2 regions of the Actinoplanes sp. NPDC051346 genome follow, and region 2 is predicted to be linked to the other one. Evidence: riboswitches for the same ligand, from Rfam matches in the RefSeq annotation. Region 2 holds a riboswitch; the other holds the start of a gene.
The links. A riboswitch is a leader RNA that binds a small molecule or an ion and turns the genes downstream of it on or off. The one in region 2 is predicted to bind S-adenosylmethionine.
Positions count from the first base shown of each region.

Region 1: another riboswitch for S-adenosylmethionine. It lies ahead of AB0M36_RS13360 (aminotransferase class V-fold PLP-dependent enzyme); the one in region 2 lies ahead of AB0M36_RS23835 (transporter substrate-binding domain-containing protein).

Region 1 covers NZ_JBFBAJ010000004.1:441,848-446,052, reverse strand. The annotation lists gene AB0M36_RS13375 (BMP family ABC transporter substrate-binding protein) at 1-127, opposite strand, end outside; gene AB0M36_RS13370 (methyl-accepting chemotaxis protein) at 137-1,741, opposite strand; gene AB0M36_RS13365 (chaplin) at 1,910-2,146, opposite strand; SAM riboswitch class IV at 2,264-2,380, shown strand; gene AB0M36_RS13360 (aminotransferase class V-fold PLP-dependent enzyme) at 2,464-3,660, shown strand; gene AB0M36_RS13355 (serine/threonine-protein kinase) at 3,732-4,205, shown strand, end outside.
Region 2 covers NZ_JBFBAJ010000009.1:342,212-346,416, reverse strand. The annotation lists gene AB0M36_RS23845 (amino acid ABC transporter ATP-binding protein) at 1-35, opposite strand, end outside; gene AB0M36_RS23840 (amino acid ABC transporter permease) at 32-802, opposite strand; gene AB0M36_RS23835 (transporter substrate-binding domain-containing protein) at 813-1,754, opposite strand; SAM riboswitch class IV at 2,019-2,131, opposite strand; gene AB0M36_RS23830 (Ku protein) at 2,280-3,191, shown strand; gene AB0M36_RS23825 (alpha/beta hydrolase) at 3,444-4,205, shown strand, end outside.

The DNA of each region.
Region 1 (4,205 bases), on a different contig from region 2:
CGTGGATCGCCTCCCGGCCGAGTCCGATGAGCTTGGCGTCGGTCTTGTCGGTGACCGGCGCGGCGGTGCAGGCCGACAGCGTCGCGACGGAGGCGGCCAGCAGGGCGGCGGTGATCCTTCTGCGCATCTGCATCCCTCAGTACCGGAACTGCCCGACGGCGTCGCGCAGCGTGGTGGACATGCGGGTCAGCTCGGCCGCGGCCTCGCGGGCGCGGGCCACCTCCGCCGAGGTGACCGACGTCGCGGCGGCCACCGCGCGGATGTTCTCGGCGATGCTGGCCGTGCCGCTCGAGGCGGCCACGGCGCCACGGCTCATCTCGACGGTCGTGGCCGTCTGCTCCTCGACGGCCCCGGCGATGCTGATCTGGTATTCGCTGATGCGGGCGATGACCCCGCCGATGTGCCCGATGGCGACCACCGCCGCCTCGGTGTCGCCCTGGATCGCCTTGACCAGGCCGTCGATCTCCTCGGCGGCCTTGGCGCTCTCCTGCGCCAGATCCTTGACCTCACCGGCCACGACCGCGAAGCCCTTGCCGAGTTCACCGGCGCGGGCCGCCTCGATGGTGGCGTTCAGCGCGAGCAGGTTGGTCTGCTCGGCGATGCTGGTGATCAGCCGTACGGCGTCGCCGATCGCCGAGGACGACGAGCCGAGGTTGGCCACGGTGCCGTTCGCGGTCTCGGCGGCCGCGACCGCCTCGGAAGCGACGTTGGCGGCGTCGGTGGCGTTGCGGGAGATCTCCTGAATGGAGATGCCCATCTCCTCCGAGCCGGAGGCCATCGTGTCCACGTTGCGGTTGACGTCCTCGGCCGCGCCGGCGACCAGGTCCGCCTGCAACGAGGTGTCCCCGACGCTCTTGGAGAAGGCCGCCGAGACGGCGTCCAGGTCGGCGGAGGTGCGGGTGAGCGCGTCGGCCTGCACCGCGACGTCGGAGACGATCGCGCGGACCGAGTCGACCGCCTGCCCGAGCGCGACGGCCATCTGGCCCACCTCGTCGTGCCACTTGCTCTTCGGCGTCTCGGTCAGGTCGCCGTCGGCCACCCGGCGCAGCGCGTCGCGGGCGGCGCCGACCGGGCGCACGATGCTGCGGGTGACGACCCACGCGGAGCCGGCGCCGAGCAGCAGGGCCAGGACGGTGGCGACGCCGATGGCCCACTGGGCCCGCTGGGCCTCCTCGGCGGAAGCCTGCACGGCCGCGACGCTGCGGGCGTCCACCGAGGTGGCGAGCTTCTGCGCGTGGACCATGATCCGGTAGTAGCTGTTGAAGCTGTCGTTGATCGCGATCAGGTCGGCGTTGAACAGCGCCTGCTGGGTGCCCGGCTTGTATGCGGAGACGAGCTTCTCGTTGACCCCGATGTAGGTGTCGAGCTCGCCGCCGACCTGCTCGAACAGCGCCTTCTCGGTGCCGTTGAAGGCGCCCGCGTCCACCTGGGAGAGGAACGTCTTGAAGGTGTCGCGCTCCTGCTGCCAGGCCTTGAAGGCGACCGAGTCGCCGCCGATCGCGCGCCCGGCCCCGAGCCGGTAGATGTCGTTGATGTAACTCGCCTGCCAGCCGTTGAGCGTGGCGGCGTGGGTCTTGATCTCCTCCGCCTGCCGCGTCGCCACCTCGAGCCGCCGGACGTCGTTGGCGGAGCCCCGCTGGGCGACGATCGTGGCGAAGGCCATCGCGGCGACGCCGAGCAGCAGCACGAGTACAGCGGCGAAGGTCCCGAACAACCGGGTGCCGATTGAGAACCGCCGCACGTGGTCATCCCTCCACTTGGGTGGCGGCGTACAGCTGCCGCACTTGATCCCATCGGCATGTGCGCGAAATCACTGAGCCGTAAGCCGATCTTCCGCCGAAGCCGACGCCCGGAGGGGGTGATCCTGCGTGCCACCCCACTTCCGGACGCCGTTGACAGTGCTACGTCGTCAGTCGTCGTTGACGCACGTGGCGCTGGTGCTGGTGATGCCGAGGATGGCGATGCCGTTGCCGCAGAAGTTGATCGGGATGTGCACCGGAATCTCGAGGCTGTTGCCGTTCAGCAGGCCCACATTGGTGTTGCCGTTGTGGTCGTGGCGGTGGCCCGCACTCGCGGGTCCGGCGCTCAGCACGAGCGCCGCGGCGGCCACTCCGGCGCCGACTGCCAGACGTTTGACCAGTTTCATGTCGTACCTTTCGCTCTTTTCCGACAGATGCCAGGACTTACCGTAGTTCCGTTATCACAATCAGTTGCCAAATCGGCCGGAGAACACCCTAGGGGGATGTCTGATACGGTCGGCGGTGGTCATGAGTGCCAGCGACAAGCCCCGGCTCGCTGGCCGGCAACCCTTCCATCCGCGATGGGGTGCCCCGGGTGAGGACCAGGCCGGCGTCGACGACGACGCGGGCAAGCGCGGGTCCCTGCGGGGTCCCCGACCCCGTGGAGGTTTCCGTGATCCTGACCGTGCGGCACGACCTGGACGTCGTCGACCCCAACGCGAACGTGGCGCTGGCCAACGGCGACAGCGTCCGCTTCGCCCACCTCGACTACGCCGCGTCAGCGCCCTGCGTGCGCGCCGCCGAGGACGCCGTCCGGGACCTGATCCCCTGGTACGGCAGCGTGCACCGCGGCACCGGCGTCCGCGCGCGGACCTCGACGCTGGCCTACGAGCGCGCCCGTGACCGGGTGGCCGCGTTCGTCGGGGCCCGACCCGGCGACACCGTCGTCTTCACGCGCAACACCACCGACGCGCTGAACCTGCTCGCCCGCGCCCTGCCGCGGGACACCACCACGATCGTCTTCGACGGCGAGCACCACGCCAACCTCCTGCCCTGGCCGCGGCAGCTGCGGCTGGCCTGCCCGGAGAGCCCGGACGCGGCCGTCGCCGCCGTCGAGAAGGCCCTCGCGACCGTACGGGGCCCCGCGCTGGTCGCGGTGACCGGCGCCAGCAACGTCACCGGGGAGGTCTGGCCGGTGCGCCGCATCGCCGCCGTGGCGCACGCGCACGGCGCCCGGGTGGCCGTCGACGCCGCCCAGCTCGCCCCGCACTCCCCCGTGGGCCTCGCCGACCTCGACGCCGACTATGTGGCGTTCTCGGGCCACAAGCTCTACGCCCCGTTCGGTGCCGGCGTGCTGGCGGGCCGGTCCGACTGGCTGGACGCGGCGCCGCCGTACCTCAGCGGCGGCGGGGCGAGCGCGGTGGTCGGCGACCAGCCGGGCGAGGTGACCTGGGCGACCGGGCCGGCGCGCCACGAGGGCGGCACCCCGAATCTGCTGGGCGCGGCGGCCCTCGGCGCCGTATGCGCGGCGCTCGGTCGCGCCGACCGGGTGGCGCTGCACCAGCGCGAGCAGGAGCTGCTGGCGAGGTTGCGCGCCGGGCTGGCCGAGGTGCCGGGCGTGGTCGAGGTGACCGCGTTCCGCGGGGCCGCGCCACGAGTCGGCATCGTGGCGCTCGCGCTGCCGGGCCGTGATCCTTCGGTCGTGGCCACCCAGCTCGCGGACAAGTTCGGGATCGGCGTCCGCGCCGGGCAGTTCTGCGCCCACCCGCTGACCCGCAGGCTCACCGCCGGGAGCGCGTCCGCGCCCTGCGAGGCCGGCTCCCCGAGCCTGCTGCGGGTGAGTTTCGGCCTCGGCACCTGCGACGACGACATCGACCGGCTGGTGTCCGCCCTCGCGGTGCTGACCGCGGACCGTTCGTAGCGGGACGCACCGCCCGCCGCAACGGTAGGGTGCTCCGGGCGCTGTGCCCCGAGAGGTGGGATGAGGGACTGATGAGCCGGCCGCTGCTACCCGGTGATCCTCGCCGGATCGGCCGCTACCGGCTCCTCGCCCGCCTCGGCCAGGGCGGCATGGGCACGGTCTACCTCGGCGAAACACCCGAGGGACGACCCGTGGCGCTCAAGATGGTCCGCCCGGAGCATGCCGACGACCCCGAATACCGTGGCCGCTTCCGCAGCGAGGTCAACCGCGCCCAGCAGGTGCCCCCGTTCAGCACCGCCGAGGTCCTCGACGCCGACCCCTGCCACGACCCGCCCTATCTGGTCGTCGAATACGTCAACGGCCCCAGCCTGGACACGATCCTCAGGGACCAGGGCCCCCTGACGGGCGCCGCCTTGCAGAGCCTGGCCATCGGCACCGCTACCGCGCTGACCGCCATCCACGGCGCCGGCGTCATCCACCGCGACCTCAAACCCGCGAACGTCCTGCTGCCCCCGGGCGGCATCAAGGTCATCGACTTCGGCATC
Region 2 (4,205 bases):
CCCAGGCTCACCGAGGTGGTTGCGGTCCGCGTCATCGTTCATTCCCCCGTACCGCGCCGGACAGCGCCAGATCCGTGTCGTCGTCCGGCGAGGTCGCCGGCCGACCGTGCCGCAGCCGCCGGTCGATCCAGTTGACGACGTGGGTCAGCGGCACGGTCAACGCCAGGTAGAAGAGCCCGGCCAGCAGCAGCGCCGACTCGTTGCCGGTGGTGGCGGCGTGGTCCTGACCAATCCGGAACAGCTCCCGCTGGCTGGCCACCAGGCCGAGGAAGTACACCAGGCTCGAGTCCTTGATCAGGGCGATCAGCTGGTTCACCCAGGCCGGCAGGACCCGCCGGACGCCCTGCGGGATGATCACCAGGCGCATCGCCTCCGGCCAGGAGAAGCCCAACGCCCGGGCCCCCTCGAGCTGGGCGGCCTCGACCGACTGGATGCCCGCCCGGAAGATCTCACCGATGTACGCCGCGGCGATCAGCGACAGCGCCAGGATTCCCAAAGGGTACGGATTGGGCCCCCAGACTTGCATGCCGAGCGGCGCCAGCCCCACCCCGATCAACAGGATGGTCGCCGCGGCCGGAAGACCGCGGAACACATCCGTGTAGACCCGGGCCGGCCAGCGCAACCACCGGGTCCGCGAGATGCCGGCGACGGCCAGCAGCAGGCCGAGCACCGAGCCGAGCAGCGCGGCGGAAACCGCCAGCACCAGCGTGTTGCGCAGGCCGACGGTCACCATCTCCGGCAGCGCCGCACGCATCGACGGCCAGTCGAAGAAGGTCTCCCACAGGGTGCTCAGAGAATCCATGAGTCCGGCCTCAGGACGACGCCGACGTGCCCGGCGCCGGCGCGGATGCCGACGTGCCCGGCGCGGGCGCGGATGCCGACGTGCCCGGCGCGGGCGCGGATGCCGACGTGCCCGGCGCGGCCGGGGCCTTGCCGCTGCCCGGCGTGAAGCCGGCCGGAATCGGACGGCCCGGGTAGTACTGGTCCTGCAGCCGCTTCCAGGTGCCGTCGGCGATGACCTCGTCGAGACCCTTGTTCAGCGCCTCGCGCAGCGCGTTGTTCCCCTTCGCCACGGCGTAGGCGGTCGGCGCGGGACTGAGCTGCTTGGCCGCCACCTTGATCTTGGATCCACTCTCCGCGGCCGACTTCTCGCCGATCTCGGCGGGCGCGATCCACGCGTCGGCGGTGCCGGCCTTGAGCTGGTTGACGGCGCCGTTGTAGTCGGGCACCCGCACCGGGTTGAGCCCTTGGCCCGTGGCGTAGTCGTCCTGAACGGTGCCCTGCACCACCACGACCCGCTTGCCGGCCAGCTGGTCGAAGCCGGTGATGGCGGAATTCGCCGGGACATCGAGTCCGAAGTAGCCGAAGTCGTAGCCGTTTCCGAAGTCGACGGTCTTCTTGCGAGCCTCCGTCACGGTGATCGAGGAACTGCCCACATCGAACTTCCGGTTGTTGACCTGCGACAGCAAGGCGGAGAAGTCGGTGCCCACGAACTCCACCTTCAGACCGATCTTGGCAGCGACCGCGGTGAGCAGGTCGTTGTCGAAGCCGGTGAACTTGCCGTCCTTGAGATAGACGTTCGGTGGGGCGTCGGTGAGAGTCCCGGTCCGCAGCACACCGGGCTGCTGCAACCCGTACGGGTTGTCGGCCGAGCCGGACGCCGTGTCGTCGCCGCAGGCGGTCAGCAGGGTGGCGCCGAGGATCGCGGTGATGCCGAGGGCCGCGGCCCGGGTGAGGGCAGGCAGAAATCGCACAGGGGTCTCCTATGAAGGGGTGTTCGATGCGGCGGGAACAGTCGTCCGCCGCGGACAGGCGCTACTGAAAAGGGGTGAGACGCGCCTAGCGCGCAGCGCCGAGACGACAGGCGGCGCTGCAGACCCGCATCATGTCCACGTGCCGGCGCCGCGTGAGGACCGGCGTCGTCGCACACGAGACCGCCGGATCCGGGGCAGCACCGAGCGGTGCGGCACAGTTGCGGGAAGACATGGTTCTCCTAGGTCGGTGATGACCTGGGGACCAGGCCACGCTTGCACGGGAGCTTGCTCCGGTGCCTGGTCTTCACCCGGGGCACCCCACCGCGGAGGAGGGTTGCCGGCCAGCGAGCCGGGGCTTGACGCTGGCGCTCATGACCTATCGTCGAGGCTAGCAGCCGGGCAAGGTGGGTCGTCCAGCCGATATGACCACCCTCACGCGTGATCCGTTTCGGTCGGCCGACGCGGGGAAACCGTCGGAGGTCGGGCGAACGGCGGCCAGGGGGCCGGTGAGGTCGGGGAGGGGTCATGGCGCGACCGATCTGGACCGGCTCGATCACCTTCGGGTTGGTGTCGGTGCCCGTGGGGCTGTACTCGGCTACGCGGGCGCATGAGGTGTCGTTCCATCAGTTCGAGAAGGGGACCGCCGACCGGATTCGCTATCAGCGGGTCAACGAGCGGACCGGTGACGAGGTCGAGTTCGACGACATCGTCAAGGGGACCGACGTCGGGCGCGGCAAGCTGGTGATGCTGGACCAGGAGGAGCTCGACGCGGTGGCGCCCGGGCGCTCGCGCAGCCTGGAGATTCACCGGTTCGTCGGCCTCGACGAGATCGATCCGGTGTTCTACCAGAAGACCTACTTCCTCGCTCCGGGCAGCGACGAGACCGTCAAGACGTACGCACTGCTGCGCGACGCGATGAGCGACGCCAACCGGGTGGCGATCGGCACGTTGGTGATGCGGGGCAAGGAGTACCTTGCCGCGATCCGTCCGGACGGCAATCTGCTGGTGCTGCAGACCATGTTCTTCGCCGACGAGGTCCGTGATCCCGCGAAGGAGTTGGACCGGGTTCCGGGGGCGTCGAAGGCGAAGCCCGCGGAGCTCAGCATGGCCGCCCAGCTCATCGACTCCATGTCGGGTCCGTGGAAGCCGGCGGACTACCGCGACACCTACACCGACCGGGTCAAGAAGCTGATCAAGGCGAAGCGGGCCGGCAAGGAGGTCACGGTGGCGGCGGAGGCGCCCGAGCCCACCAACGTGACGGACCTGCTCGAGGTGCTGCGGCGCAGCGTGGAGGCGGCGAAGAAGCCGGCCACCAAGAAGCCGACCACCAAGAAGCCGACCACCAAGAAGCCGACCGCGAAGAAGTCGACCGCGAAGAAAGCCGCGGGCAAGAAGACGGCGGCGAAGAAGGCCACGGCGAAGAAGCGCGCTTCCTGACCAAAAGGGAGTCAGACGAGTGGACGCTGCCGTTGTCGATCGTCTAAGATTTGCGGCGTGCCCCGGATGGGCCGACACGATGGAGGCAGTAACTTCAGCCGCCGCTGAGCGGTCGAGCCTATCCGGACTTTCTTTCCGCGCTTTCCACCCGCCTTTTGTCGCGCCGGTGGTGCGTGGTGCCCGTTCATGGCTCGAAACTCTTTGGCGTGTTGTTGCCGCTTCCGTCGTCATCACCGATGACGAGAGGGACAGATGACCACGGACACGACGACAAGCACCGCGGCCGAACGGCGGGACCACGCCTCCGGCGAGCTCGACGTCACCACCTACCCCGCGCATGAGCGCTTCCACGGCCCTCGGCCGGCGGTGCTGGTGCTGCCGGGCGGCGCCTATCGATTCCACCCTGAGCATGAGGGCGAGGGCTACGCCCGCTGGTTGAGCGATATCGGGCTGCACGCCTTTGTGCTGCGATACCCGCTGATGACGGAACACCGCTTTCCCGCGCCGCTCGAGTCCTGCCGCGCGGCCCTGGAATGGATTCGTGGGGGCGAGCACGGATTGAATGTCGGCGAGCACGTCGGCGTCATCGGCTCGAGCTCCGGTGGGCACCTGGCCGGCCTGTTGGCGACCGGCACGGTGCTGTCGACGGAACGACTCGCCGCGCCGCCGCCGCGGCCGGACTTCGCGGTTCTCGCGTACTCGCCGGCGGATCTTTTCCTGCTGCCGGACGAGCCGGTGGAGTGGATTCTCGACGGACGAATGGAATGGCGCGAGGAATTGTCGCCGGCGAGGAACATCGACGGCGACACCTGCCCGACGTTCCTCTGGGCCACCGCCGAGGATCCGCCCGGGTTCCCGAATTCTCTCGCCTACGCGTCCGCGCTGTTCGAGGCCGGGATCCCGGTGGAACTCCACATCTATCCGCGAGGATGGCACGGGCTCGGCCTGGCGAACGGGGTCGCGTACGGCGGGCACGGTGACATCCACATTCCCCACACGGCGCAGTGGGCCCGG